One region of the Vibrio fortis genome, then DNA from elsewhere that is predicted to be linked to it. Evidence: predicted binding sites of a transcription regulator. Region 1 holds the regulator's gene; the other holds the start of a gene.
The links. Region 1 encodes PurR, which represses purine synthesis genes. Its sites were predicted from a motif close to TNANGNAAACGTTTNCNTNA; they were not measured.

Region 1 (7,560 bases):
TAGGCAACTTGAGTAAACACATCATTCCTTATATGTGGCTCTATAGTCTGTTTGCATACATTGTGATGCCGCAAAAGAGCCAGCGCGAGTCTAGACACCTTTTCATTCGCGAAGCGAAAAAACTATGTCAGAAAGAGTTTAAGCGTTGGTTTATTCTCACTGCAGACGTTAACCCCTTGATGCGATATTTCAAAGAACGAGAATTACCTATTCCTACTTTGTATCTGATGGGAGAGCGTGACTATATGTTCATCAAGCCAGTTAAAGAGATGGTCGCGGCACACAAGTCGAGTGAACTGGTGGAGATTGCCAATTGTGGTCACGTTTGTAATGTTGAGCAGCCAGAAGAGTTTAACCAACGCTCTATCGAGTTTATTCAAAAGCAAATCAAATAGCGGTAATGTGTTGGGGTATGACCCACGGATATACAAAAACAGGAAGCGACTAGGCTTCCTGTTTTTTTTTGGGGACTCTTGTTACGACGGTCTATGTTTCGGGGCAAGGTGAACCACACTGCCAACAAGACCCAAACTGAGCTTCGTTGACTTCATGACATTGTGTACAGCGCCACTCTTCATAGATAATCGAATCTTGCTGCTTCTTATAGGCGTTGATGAGATTCAGAGCTGCTGTCGCATCAGAAGGCTCGTAAAGCCATACGTATGGGTCTGTTTCTTCCGAGAAAGGGATTTCCCCCTTTAAACCAAATAATCCTTCCCCACGCACTTCACAGGCGATTTTTTCACTCTCTAGAAGCCCACATATGATGTGAGCCTCAGTTGGGTTTGCAGCGCTGAATATTTTCATCAATTTTCCTTTATCTATTCAGCGACTGGCGCCGAACGAAACTTACTCATGATCCATTTAGCTGCAATTGGGAACACACCTAGTAGTGCGAAAGAAAGCAATACTGAAGGAGAGACAATACCTGACAGAGAATCGATCTCTGCTAACTGAGTACCTGCGTTTAGGTAAACCGCAGTACCTGGCAACATCCCCAATTGGCTAGTCAAATAATAGCGTCCTACGGAGATAGGTGTTAAGCCCATCAACAAATTAATTAGGAAGAATGGGAATACCGGAATCAAGCGCAGTGAGAATAGGTAAAACGCACCGTCTTTCTCTACACCTTGGTTAATAGTAGAGAGCTTATCGCCAAACTTACCCTGAACCCAGTCACGCAATAGAAAGCGACTACTCAGGAATGCTAATGTCGCACCTATGGTACTTGCAAAAGAGACCAGTAATAAACTCGTCCAGAAACCAAATAGCGCTGCGCCGAGAAGTGTAACCACAGCAGCACCTGGAATAGAAAATGCGGTGATCATTATATAGAGGATAAAGTAGGTCGCTGCTGCGACAACAAAGTTAGTCTCTATATAGTCATTAAGAAGTGCCTGCTGAGCTTTGGCATTTTCGAGAGTCAAGTATTGACCAAAGTTGACGGCTAGCAACACGATTGTGGCAACTAAAATTATGCCTAAAATCATTTTCTTACTCATAGGAGCGTCCCTTAATCTTTTGCTTATTGTTAGTATAGTTAGACAGGCGAAGGAAAGATTAACTTTCAAAAGAAAATAAAAAAAGCCACAAAAATGTGGCTTTTTGCAATTAGGTGATTTGGACCTAATTTATATAACTGATGAGCTCGTCGCGTCTTTGTTGTGGTATCACAGACCAGTGTGTGCCATTGATAGCACCTTCAAGTGCCCAAAGTAGCTCTAAGCTAACACTCGATGAATGAGACTCTTTAATTGCTTTGTAAGCATTAACAGAACCTGATTCATACAAGCTCTCAACTGTGTCGATACCTGCTTTTTTCAGCATACGCTCTGTAGCAAGACGAAGGTTCGGCAGATCTTTCAATCGGGTCGGTTTAGCCGATGACTGAATTTGCTTCTCTTCTTTAGCACAGTTAAGGGAGGCTTTTGCCAGTTCGATAATGCGTTCTTGAGCCTGCCAGAGGTCTTCTGGGAGGGCAAAATACTTAGTTACGACTGGGAAACCACGTTTCTTGTAAACGTAAGGTTCAAAGCCCTGTTGTTCAAATTGTGAAGTAGTATTCTTGTCAGCTCGAATGTGTAACTGGTTGTTTACGACCAATGCAAACATAGTGTCGTCGGCAAATAGGCCGAAACCGCCAAACATTGAGCGTGACTTTATCTTTCCAAGTGGCTCAAATAACTTCATTGAGTCCTTGAGTATCGGTTTATCCATATTGTTTATCTCGGTGTATTTGAATTACGCCACCAAATAAGCAGGTCCGAGAGATTAGCAAAATGTCGCAATAAAATTGTCAATAAGCCGTAAATTACTACTAAAGGTAGGAAATACTGCATTTTGCCATCGGTAACCCCGCTACCATACCAATAATGGGTTAGGCCGGAGGCTTTGCGTCTCACCCTTTCAAGTGATTTGCCCTGTGCGTGACTGTATAATTAAGAATAAAGTTTTTTGTTGAATGAGGTTCACACTTGTTGCTCAAAAGTGTGATCTCGGTTCAGTTAATTGTTGCCTTAATATGCAACTGAGCTTTTACTTTTAACAAATAAAAAAAACGCACCAAACGGTGCGTTTTATTAGAATTATCTAAAGTTTACGTTACTTTAACGTTTTTACTGTAGCGCGCTCGATAATCTCTGGATGCATCTCGAATACGCGTTTTTCATGGTCTTTGTCTTTGATGCGCTCCAACAGAATTTCAAACGCATTCTTACCGACACGACGTTTTGGTTGGTGAACCGTTGTCAGTGGTGGTGAGAAGTACTCTGCCAGCTCAATGTTGTCGTAACCAATCACAGAAATATCTTCAGGGATCTTAATGCCTTGCTGCTGTAGGCGGCTCATAAGACCAAGTGCCATCGTGTCGTTAAAGCAGAATACTGCAGTAGGGCGGTTTTCCATTGCGACGATTTTATCTGCTGCGATAACTGCAGTATCACACTCGAAGTTACCTTCAAGAATTAGGTTGTCATCTGCTTGGATGTCAGCTTCTGCCAATGCACGACGGTAGCCTGCGATACGTTCAACACATGCCGCTTTATCTAAATGACCACTTAGACAAGCAATACGCTCATGCCCACGTTCAACTAGGTATTTAGTTGCCAGATAGCCACCCTCTTCAGAGTTGTCGATGATCTTATCCGCTTGTGAACTCTCAGGGCCCCAGTCCATAACAACTTTTGGAATGTCAGCATGGCGGTCAAGCATTTCACGAAGTTCTTCTGTTAAGTCTGAACACATCACCAAGATGCCATCTACCCGCTTTTCAGCAAGCATTCGGATGTAGTCACGTTGCTTCTCGTAAATACCACCAGTGTTACATAGAATCAGCGTGTAACCTTGACGGTAACAGTAGCTTTCTACACCATCAATAACTTCAGAGAAGAATAGGTTGGTTGATTGAGTGACCAACATACCGATAGTGCGTGTAGAGTTACATTTCAGGCTACGAGCAACCGCACTTGGTGCGTAATTTAATTCGTCTACGGCTTTGTTTACTTTTTCTTGAGTCGCTTCTGCTACGAAACGTGTCTTGTTGATCACGTGAGAAACGGTGGTTGTTGATACGCCGGCTAAGCGAGCGACATCTTTTATAGTTGCCATGGCTTTATCCTATTGATAGCTACTTTCTCAGAAGTACGGAGTAAGTAGCCGTTTAAGCTACCAGAACAAGAGCTTAGAATTTGTAGGGCTCTCTCGGTACTAAAGTGCTAAAAAACAAAAAACCGCTAATGAGAGCGGCTTGTCTTAACACCGAAATGCTCTTAGCTAATTTAAAGCATAGCATTTCGAGAATGTTTCATATTTTATCGTTTGCGGTCACAATTTTAGACTGACTAGAAAATACTCGCAATAACATTCACCCAGAAATCTGGGTGAATTGTCACATTCTACCTAAATTGTGCCTTTAGTCATTAGTGAATTTATTCACCAGCTAAATATTGCGCATCAAGTTTACAGAAGGCAGTTAGCAATTCTGCAACACACGCGTAAAAACCAAATTCATCAAATTCACGACATTTTGTTGCAAATTGTGGAACCCAGCTAAGAAGTTGTTGCTCAACAAACTCATGTTGTGCAGTGAAAGCCGCTTCTAGTTCCTGCTCGGTTTCAAGATCGTTTGAACGAATAATGATGTTGCCTAGGAAATCTAATTCGATGGCTAGGTGATCGGCCGGCTCTTTTAGGTCTTGGTTTACTGCAATACCATAAGAAGCCATGATCGCTTCCATATCTTGAGCAGGCTTCGCATTCAAAAGGCCGCTCTTGTCTAGGTAAATAGAAGCGTACGGTAGAGCGCCATACTTGTCAGACTTTAGGAACAATTCGCAAAAATCTGATGAAAGCTCTAACTGAGCATCTTCACGGTTCTGCAATCGGTTAAGCGCATCGACTAGACTATTGATGGCTGGTTTTAGTGTTTCATTATCACCGAGACCAGTTAAAAACGAACGAATCTCAACCGAGTGGTAGTTATCCAATTCTTCTTGAGTCAGTTCTTTTGCGAACAGGCTCGATAGCCACCAGTAAATTTCAGCTCGTTGTTCATTGAACGCTTTCGTTTCTTTCATCTCAATAATCCTAATATCGTCTTTCGTAATATCTGCGGTACGAAGGCTGACTAACCGTTGTATTTGCAAACTGCAAAGTTACTCGTTAGTAGTAATGCCTATATTGAATTGCGATGGAGGTTAAATAGCAAGGTTTAAGATTGTCTTGTATCAAAAAAAATTCAGGTTTCTGGCTTTTATCTTGCGTACTACTAGAATTGTTACTAGTTATGAATAGAATAGTCACTGAAACTATTAAATAAGAAAAGTGGTGTAGATGAGCTATCACGTATTAGTCGTAGAAGATGATGTGGTAACCCGTAGTAAGCTGGTTGGATATTTCCAGAACGAAGGTTACACAGTAAGCGAAGCAGAAAGCGGCGCGCAAATGAGAAACGTTTTAGAAGAGAATAACGTTGACCTCATTATGCTGGACATCAACTTACCAGGCGAAGATGGATTGATGCTAACTCGCGAATTACGCAGTCAATCAGACATTGGGATTATTTTAGTTACTGGACGCACGGATAGCATCGACAAAATTGTAGGCCTAGAGATGGGCGCAGATGATTATGTTACTAAACCATTCGAACTTCGCGAGTTGTTGGTTCGAGTGAAAAATCTACTTTGGCGAATCTCGGCTGCTCGCAAGTCACCATCAGGTGTGGCGGAGCAAGCGGAAGATGAATCTATTGTTCGCTTTGGCGAGTGGACATTTGATATTCCACGTCGCGCGCTGAGTAAGAATGGTGAACCTGTGAAGCTAACCAAAGCTGAATATGAGCTATTGGTTGCGCTGTCATCATACCCGAACCAAGTATTAAGCCGTGAGCGAATCCTAAACATGATTAGCCACCGTGTAGACGCGCCAAATGATCGTACCATCGACGTACTGATTCGTCGCATGCGTGCGAAGATGGAGTTTGATCCAAAGAACCCACAAATCTTTGTGACGGTTCATGGTGAAGGTTACATGTTTGCTGGCGATTAACGCTCAGAATTAAAATGCTCAACAATCGAAAATGAAAAAGCCGAGATACTCAGTATCTCGGCTTTTTGTTTGTGTTATTAGCTTAGTATTGCGCAACCACCTCTAAACAGGTTTAGGGCGCTGGCTGTTCGTCATTTGTCAGTGATGCATCGGCCACTGTGGAGGCGTCATCGTCAAGGGTTGATGGTTCAGGGATAACGATCGGCTCTTGGGTTTCAGAGCTCTGATTATCTAGCCAATCGCGCAGTGATTGCCAAACCAATCCCATGGTTTCATGCCAGTAACGCTCGGTTTGCTCCAAGTAAATTGCTTTCGGCATGTACTTATTCCAAGGTTGCTCGATACCGTCTTGCGCAAGGTAATTAGTGGGTGCTGGAATCGGCTTCATACCAGCATCATGGAACTCATTAAGAGCGCGCTGCATATGGCTTGCTGACGTGACGAGTACCATTCGTTTGTTTTTTACGAATGCCGCTGCTTGGCGCGCTTCTTCCCATGTATCTTTGGCTGTCTCAAGTAAGATGATGTCGGGTTTAGATACACCCAATGCAAGGGCAACTTTCGCCATCATACGGGCGTTGCTGACCTCAGTGCCACCACCATAACCAGAGAGAATCAATTTAGCGCCAGGGTAGATTCGTTGGATGCGAATGCCTTCGCTAAGTCTCATGAGACCGGTACGGCTGAGCTCAGACGTTGGCGGGATTTGATCATCAACCACATGGCCGCTGCCCAATACCATCACATAGTCGACGGGTTCATTGGTCGGCAAGAAAGCAGTGTGCTGTCGTTCCATTGGCATGAGAAGTTGACTAGAAACAGGTTGGAACGCGATGAGGAAAATACCACATAGTGCAGACAGCGTGATAAGGCACCCTGTTTTACGTTTTGTAGTGAACATAACAAGGGCCAAGCCCAGAAAAGCGAGAATTAACATTGCTGGCAGTGGCATCAACAGTGAAGACACTACTTTTTTCAGCTCAAACATATCCGAATAGTCCGAAAAAACATCACTTAGTACTAAAAAGAGACATCGCCTCTTTATTCCTGAAATTCCTGTGACAGAATAGCAGGCACGATAGGACATGATAACCCAAGTAGCTGTGACTGAAGACCGTAATTTCGACGATATCGCCCACAAATTTGCAAAAAATATTTACGGCTCTGACAAAGGAGAGATCCGTCAGATCATCGTATGGGAAGATTTAGAGCAAGCGTTAAGCACATTCAAAACCGATGATACACCTTTGCATATTCTGGATGCAGGAGGCGGTTTAGCACAGATGTCGCAAAAGATAGCTAGCTTGGGACATAAGGTGTCACTGTGTGATCTTTCTTCTGAAATGCTGAAATTGGCACAGCAAGATATTGATAAAGCCGGCTTGCTTGAACAGTATCGATTCATCCATTCTCCGGTTCAAAATATTGCACAGCATATGGATGAGCCAGTGGACATGGTGATGTTTCATGCCGTGATGGAGTGGTTGGCCGATCCAAAAGAGGCCTTGGATATCTTGCTCGAGCAAGTGAAGCCTGGTGGTGTGGCATCAATTATGTTTTACAACCATCACGGATTAGTCCTTAAAAATGTGATTTGTGGCAATATTCCTCATGTATTAAATGGGATGCCACATCGAAAACGGTTTAAGCTGCAACCCCAAAAAGGTTTGAAGCCTGAAGAGGTCTATCAATGGATAGAAGAGGCTGGTCTAGAGATCAAAGGAAAGTCGGGTATTCGCTCGTTTAGCGATTACATTGGAAACATGGAGTACATGGGCGACTACCAATTCGAAGATGTGCTTGAGCTTGAGAAGCAGTTATGCCGTCAAGAACCTTACCTCTCTTTAGGTCGTTATATTCACGTTTGGGCGCAAAAACCAGAATAAAAAAGCGGAGAATGTGATACAAGAGTTGTCATCGCATTACTAGGCTACAGTCGATAATCTCGTAGCTAGCGTTATAAAGAAAAGGCGTAACATCGACAGTTGCTCGGTGTTACAAAGAACAGTAACAGGA
Region 2 (7,560 bases), 1.2 Mb from region 1:
GCTTCATTTTATTGATTTTCTTGTCATCTGGCATAGGAACATTTTCTAGCGGATCTACACGAGAGTCTTGCCATTCGACAAAACGGAAGATCATTAAAACTGAATTCAACTCTAGTGGTTCAGGGTCTCTGGCTCTGTATGAGTCAAGAAACCTGACATCTTCTGCAAAGTAATTTTTATTGGGGCCCTGTTTGTTCGGCAGCAATAAATCATAAAACTTTTGTCGCCAATACTCTCTAGCTTCTTCGCATAGTTTTTTATGGCTAGATAATGGAATTTGTTTATGTAGTTTCTCTGCAACCGACAACAAACGAGCAGCGGTTAACCAGCGAATTCGCTGGTTCTTAGGGAATCCATCCTTGCCTAACACATTTAGAGTTTCATAAGACTTTTCATAATAATGTTTAGTTTCCTCAAGTAAGTCTTCCGAGTTCTGACGAACCTGATTGGATAACCAAACAGTGATTGCCGTGCTCGCACCTAATAAAACTGATATAGCACTAAACCTTGTGAAGTTTGAAGACCACAAGCCATGAATATAGAACTCCAATGAGTACAACCCGACTACGAGAAAGAACAAAAACAGCGTAAAAACTATTGAAAAACGATAAACATACTTCATTGCTGACCTACCCTCGTAAAACCTAACGCTTTATATACAGCGACAAGCCGCCTTTCCCACTCTCAACTTGCAGCCTATCACTCTCACCTATTTGCAGCATAACATTAACAAGTCACTGTAAATCAGAGCATTAGCAAACTATCCACTATAAAACTTGTTGCAATTCGCGGTAAATTACTGTCTATTATCCATATGACGGCATAGACTGCTCATTGTGACTCTACCTACGACCTTAAACACATGAAGATTCAATCTGCCTTTATCCAAAAGTCGCTGACTTTATGTTTCGACATGATCTTCCTTTGCAAACGAGCATGAGCTCCACAAACACAGTTGACGAGCCCCCAACTTGTTAGAGGTTACACAGATAAGAAAAAGTAGGTCAAACTACTTCACTGTAATTTTTGAGGTTGAGTGGCGCGGCGCTAGCACACTATGGGGCATTTCTGAGTTATGAAGTGCCCGCCGCGAAGGTTCTGGACAGAAGTGGTTTAGAGCCGTCGCACTAAGGCGCTCTTGTTCCGAAGCGAACTTGTACCCGGATAGCACAAATGGCTTGTGATTTAATAATCACCTGAGGGTCTACCTCTAAAACACGAATAAAAAAAGCGGTATAACAATAATTGCTATACCGCTTTTTTTTAAATATGGCATCCCCTGCAGGATTCGAACCTGCGACCACATGCTTAGCGTACCACTACAGCTTTCACTGCCATCATCTGATGTTTGTAGTCTGGACTATATCATCACCCACAGCATTATCTGTTTGGGTGGAGGGCGCTAGTGATGTATTACACAATGAGATCGCATTGCATCATCTAGTCTCTGCACCTTCTCTACACGCTTGTAGAGCTTGGCTCAAGATTGCCACCGCCATTACGCGCTGAGGTTTCCTTGAATTCACCCTCTGCATTGTACATGTTTCCATATACAAGCTCCTCAATTAAAGGCACGTGCTCTATCCAGCTGAGCTAAGGGGACTTAATTTAAACTTACCATACTACTTTCTTTGTGGTAAGTAGTAACGCTTAGTAGTAAACACATTTACTCAATGTGGTAACCTTACCACCTATCAAAGCCATATACAACAAGGTATTTAGGATAAAGTAGTAACCTTTAGGGGGTTAGTTGTGCTCTATCCAGCTGAGCTAAGGGCGCGCTACAGGAAAGAATTATACGAATTCGAATCAGTAAAGCAACGGCTTTATCTAACATTCTGATCTAAGTGAGTAAAAAAAGGGCAAAGACATTATAAGTGTTGAAAATTAGACCAAAGCAAACGTTTGCTTGATGGAAATCAAAAACGTTTTCTGGAATAATGCGCCAAAACATCAGCCACTAACTTGAATATCAATACTAAGGAAATTCATGACTGCTCAAAATATTGATGGAAAGCTAATTTCTCAAACCGTTCGTTCTGAAGTTGCTGCACGTGTAAAAGCACGCACAGAAGCAGGCTTACGAGCTCCGGGCCTAGCGGTAGTTTTAGTGGGTGAAGACCCAGCTTCTCAAGTTTATGTTGGAAGCAAGCGCAAAGCGTGTGAAGAAGTCGGTTTTGTTTCAAAGTCTTTTGACTTACCCGCGACGGCAACCGAAGAAGAGCTACTGACACTTGTTGACCAATTGAATGACGATACAGAGATCGATGGCATTCTTGTGCAACTACCTCTTCCAGCAGGTATCGATAGCACACACGTGTTAGAACGTATTACGCCGGAAAAAGACGTTGATGGCTTCCATCCATACAATGTTGGTCGTCTAGCGCAACGTATCCCTAAGCTACGCTCTTGTACGCCAAAAGGCATCATCACTCTGCTCGACCGCTACAACATCGACTTACGTGGTAAACATGCCGTTGTTGTTGGTGCATCAAATATCGTTGGCCGTCCAATGACGCTTGAACTGCTTCTAGCAGGTTGTACTACGACCACCTGTCACCGTTTCACTAAAGATTTAGAAGGTCACGTACGTCAAGCAGACGTTGTTGTGGTTGCCGTAGGCAAACCTAACTTCATTCCAGGAGCATGGATCAAGAAAGGCGCTGTGGTAGTCGATGTTGGTATCAACCGTCTTGAGTCTGGCAAGCTGGTTGGCGACGTGGAATATGATGTCGCAAAAGAGAGCGCAAGCTTCATTACGCCAGTTCCAGGTGGTGTTGGCCCAATGACAGTAGCAAGTCTAATCGAGAATACGATGATCGCTTGTGAGCAGTTCCACTCAAATAAATAGTCTTCGTTCCACTTTCTCTATCATCCGATAGAGAGACAGAACCGTTAGATACATGAAAGCCGCGATTGATATCGCGGCTTTTGTTTTTTTGTTGAGCTAAATAGCGCTTAAAGTGACAGAGCGACACCTGCGATTGACGCACTCATCAAGTTCGCTAGCACGCCTGCGCAAATTGCGCGGAAGCCATACTTTGAAATGAATGAGCGACGCTCAGGTACTAGACTGCCTAAACCACCGATAAGAATCGCCATGGTTGAGATGTTCGCAAAACCACACAGTGCAAAGGTTACGATAGCTTGTGAGTGTTCACTTAGCATATCTTTCGCTTCCATCAATTGGATGAAGGCAACAAACTCATTCACGACAATCTTATTACCGATTAGAGAACCCGCAATTACTGCTTCATTCCATGGCACACCAATCAGCCATGCAACGGGTGCAAACACATAACCTAGGATAAGTTCGAAGCTGAGCTCTACACCGAACCAGCCACCAACAGCGCCTAGCATGCCATTCAGCATTGCAATCACGCTAACAAAAGCAAGAAGTGTTGCACCCACTGCGACCGCAATACGAAGTCCAGACATAGCCCCATCTGCCATTGCCTCAACGACGTTTGTTGCTCGTGGAATTTCTACATCTGACTCAATACTCTCTTGAGTCTCATTAGCGCTGCCTGGTACTAAGATTTTCGCCATTAATAGACCTGCAGGCGCAGACATGAATGCCGCTGCTATCAGGTAATTCAGGTCTACACCCAGAGACGCATAACCTACCAGCGTACCGCCAGCTACAGACGCCAAGCCACAGGTCATTACCGCAAACAACTGTGAATCGGTCATGTGCTTTAGGTATGGCTTAACGACTAACGGTGCCTCAATCATACCAACAAAGATATTTGCTGTAGCAGACAGAGATTCCGCACGACCGGTACCTAACAGTTTCTGCAGTGCGCCGCCAATTAGGTTGATCACTTTTGGCATGAAACCAATGTGGTATAAACCCGAAATCAGAGCCGAGAAGAAAATGATGATGCCCAGTACGTTAATCGCAAACACAAATCCACTGTTGGTCAAACCGCCAAATAGAAAGCCAATACCCTCTTGGCCATAGTTGATTAAGCTCGACACTGCACCCGTCACGCCATTAAGAACGTCTTTACCCATAGGTACGTACAGCACCAGCAGTGCAAAAGAAACCTGAAGTAAGAAAGCAAGAGAGACTGTTCTTAGCTGAATATTTTTTCTGTCCGTAGATAGTAACCAAGCGATTACTAGAAGAGTAATGATTCCAATTAGGGATGCCATATGCGTCAAACCTGAAAAGTTGTAGTAGGAAAGGCGACGCATTGTATAGAGGAAACCGTTTGCGGCAAGCGGTGGTTGTTACATGGATGTTGGCATAAAAGGCCGCTAGAGCCCTAAATATCTAACCTATTGAATTAATTAAAACTTTATTGATTATTTTTAGTACTTTTTCCATATGGAAATTATATTTTCAAAAACAGCGACAGTTAGCGGTGTAATTCAACACAGGTTTTGAGATTTTTATCCCAATAAGTCGGAGAACCAATGTGTTGTTTAAGAAACTCAATCACCGTAGACAGCTTCTTAGGCATATTTTTTCGACTTGGATAGACAGCAAAAAATGGCATGATCTGGCTAGCTTTCCACTCGGGTAATACTTGGATTAATTGACCACTGCGAAACTCCTCTTTAACGAGGTAAGTCGCTAGATAGGCAACCCCCCAGCCTGCTACTGCCGCGTCTCTCACCGCTTCTGCTAAGTCGACAGAATAATCCCCACTAACAGTAACACATAGGCTCTCTTGCCCATTGTCGAAAGCCCAAGAGGTATAATCACGTTCACGGCTGCGATAGATAAGACAGTTGTGATCACTCAGATCTGACGGGCAACTCGGTGTGCCAGCTTTGATCAAGTAGTCAGGTGACGCCGCCACCACAAACTGGCTGTCTGCTAGCCGCTGGGCAATGTACCCTTCAGGTAGCTCTTCATTATTGGTGATCCAAAGATCCAAACGCTCTTCGATCATATCTACTTTATAATCGAACAAGTGAACCTCGACTTTTAATTGAGGGTAGAGCTGGCGCAGCTGATCGATTGCAGGAATCACATGCAGAGTGCCGAATGACTGTGAAATACCAACGCGCAATTTACCCGAAACATCATCACGCTGGCTCTCCATATCCATTTGTGCCGCTTTTAAGGTGCCAAACAGCTGCTCACAATGTTGATAAAACACCTCACCTGCTTCGGTTAAGGTTAAGCTGCGCGTCGTTCGCTGCACAAGCTTAATACCAATATTGTCTTCTAATAGAGCGACCTGCTTACTGATGTGCGACACCGACACATTTAAGCTCTTCGCCGCACTGGTGAAGCCACCATGCTTAATCAAGGCGTGAAAGATCACCATCTGTGCAGCTCTGTCTGTTAACACTCGCTTATCCTCTGTTTGTATGAAAACAATGTTGACTAAAAAACAAAAGGACTCCGAAGAGTCCCTTTTAAATCTATTGGCTTATGCCGCTTTGCTTTAGCCGTTCTATTTAAACTTAAGTTATTTGAACTTAATTCGGTCAGCAAGGTGACTCACTGCCAGAGCAAAGTAGTACGAACGATTCCACTTCATCAGTACATTGTAGTTGTTATAAACCAAATAGGTGCGCCCTGTTTGGTCATCAGGCATGATTAACCACGCTTTAATATCTTCATCGAGCTTAGGTAGCGGGCTACCATCAAATCTCGTAATCCCAAGCTTTGACCACTCTTGAAGGTATTTACCTTTCTCTTCCGAGCGACCTTGCATTTCTAAAGAGATATTCGCTGGCACTTTTACCTGCCTACCCCATGTGTACTTGTCATCCCAACCAGACTGGCTGAGATAATTCGCCGCAGAAGCGAAAACATCGGCCTCGGTATTCCAGATATCCTTCTTACCGTCACCATTACCATCGGCTGCATAAGCTAAGAATGAGCTTGGCATAAACTGAGGTTGCCCCATAGCTCCAGCCCACGACCCTTTCATATCCTGAGGCTTAATGTGCCCCTCTTCTAAAATGGTCAGAGCCGCCATCGCCTCTTTGGTGAAGAACGCCTCACGTCGACCTTCGTAAGCCATGGTGGTTAGCGCATCAATCACACGGTAATTGCCCGTATAAGTGCCGAAGTTACTCTCTACACCCCACAATGCAACGATAAAGCGAGGTTGAACACCGTACTCATCGCCAATGCGTTTCAGCTCAGTATAGTGCTTATCATAAAGCGACTGCGCTTGTTTAACCTTCCATTTAGGGACAGCTCTTGGGATGTACTCGTCCAGCGTTAGCTTTTTCTCTGGTTGGTTTTTATCAGCCTTCACCGCACGCGGTTTAAACGTCACGCCGTCGAAGGCTTGGTCGATGATCGATTGAGAGATACCTTGCTCTGAGCCTTGCTGCTTCAGCTTTTCAACAAACTGTTCGAAGCTCAACTCATTAGCGTGTAACGGAGCCACTGCACTGCCGGCCAACAATGCCGACACGGTAATTAGGGTTTGCGATAATTTACTCAACGATCATTCCTCCCTGAATAAGGTGAGTACGATTACTCTTCATCTTGAGTGTTTTGTTGAGCCTTGCGCTCTTTGTACAACTCAAGTTCATTCACTGGTGGTGGCGGCAGTTGTAAAAAGAAGCCGTCAGTTTCTAGAGACTCACGAACTTTATCGATATTCACTTGCGCCAATTTACGGCCATCCATTTTGATGACCATTACGAAGCTAGGTTTACCAAACATTTCCATCAATGCGTCAGGAACTTGTGAAAAATCATCCTTCTTAGGGATATAAAGGTATGTTCCTTCTTTTTTTGAGCTTTTATATATAGAACACAGCATGACAAACCTTTTCTAAATGTTTATGACTACAAAACTCTCACATGCGAGATCAATAGTTTATGTTGGTGAAATATTGGGAACAAAACGTCCATTTGACAACAAGATCACTTGCTGTGCTTGGTCTGGGAATATAACATGATAAACCTAGTTTCAGGCAATGCCCTTTATCGTAAAGATGAAAGAAATTGTAGCCAACCGTTATTGAGGTCCTGTAGTTTTCGATGTCTAGTAACCCAGATTTAAAAGGTAGCAGCTTTACGCTATCTGTCTTGCACTTATCCGATGATAACGTCGAAAATGCAGTGTCATTCCTTCAAGAAAAAGTCGACCAAGCCCCAAACTTTTTTGCTGCTGCACCTGTTGTGATTAACATTAGCCAAGTGGCTGGTGACATCGACTTCCTTCAACTAAAAAACGGCATCTCTCAGGCTGGTATGATCCCTGTTGGCGTAACGGGTTGTTCCGATAAGCGCATGCAAAACCTTGCAAAAGAAGCAGGGTTCGCAGTTATGACGGCCAGTAAGTCTCCGTCACAGGCTCCAGCCAAGATGGCGCCCACAAAAGTAGTAAGAACTCCGATTCGTTCTGGACAACAGGTCTATGCTAAAGATGGTGACTTATTAATTTTGAGTCACGTGAGTGCTGGAGCGGAAGTCATAGCGGATGGCAGTATCCATATTCATGGCACACTACGCGGCCGCGCGATTGCGGGAGCAAGCGGTCAAACTGAAGCGAAAATTATCTGTAACGATTTACAAGCCGAGCTGGTTTCCATTGCAGGCAACTACTGGCTCAGCGATCAAATTGAAAGCGAG

Region 2: a site for PurR is predicted at 1,894-1,913, ahead of folD (bifunctional methylenetetrahydrofolate dehydrogenase/methenyltetrahydrofolate cyclohydrolase FolD). Genes of this name have one in related genera too.

Annotation. Positions count from the first base shown of each region.
Region 1 is NZ_AP025487.1:1,138,433-1,145,992, forward strand. Features, by position in the region: gene OCV50_RS05170 (alpha/beta fold hydrolase) at 1-395, shown strand, start outside; gene OCV50_RS05175 (DUF2007 domain-containing protein) at 487-807, opposite strand; gene OCV50_RS05180 (TVP38/TMEM64 family protein) at 822-1,502, opposite strand; gene OCV50_RS05185 (TfoX/Sxy family DNA transformation protein) at 1,627-2,217, opposite strand; cyclic di-GMP riboswitch class I at 2,346-2,430, opposite strand; gene purR (HTH-type transcriptional repressor PurR) at 2,602-3,606, opposite strand; gene torD (molecular chaperone TorD) at 3,927-4,574, opposite strand; gene torR (two-component system response regulator TorR) at 4,831-5,544, shown strand; gene elyC (envelope biogenesis factor ElyC) at 5,657-6,532, opposite strand; gene cmoM (tRNA uridine 5-oxyacetic acid(34) methyltransferase CmoM) at 6,648-7,430, shown strand.
Region 2 is NZ_AP025487.1:2,333,439-2,340,998, forward strand. Features, by position in the region: gene OCV50_RS10080 (hypothetical protein) at 1-622, opposite strand, end outside; gene folD (bifunctional methylenetetrahydrofolate dehydrogenase/methenyltetrahydrofolate cyclohydrolase FolD) at 1,991-2,851, shown strand; gene OCV50_RS10090 (NupC/NupG family nucleoside CNT transporter) at 2,959-4,158, opposite strand; gene OCV50_RS10095 (LysR family transcriptional regulator) at 4,365-5,285, opposite strand; gene OCV50_RS10100 (lytic murein transglycosylase) at 5,430-6,422, opposite strand; gene OCV50_RS10105 (YcgL domain-containing protein) at 6,455-6,745, opposite strand; gene minC (septum site-determining protein MinC) at 6,967-7,560, shown strand, end outside.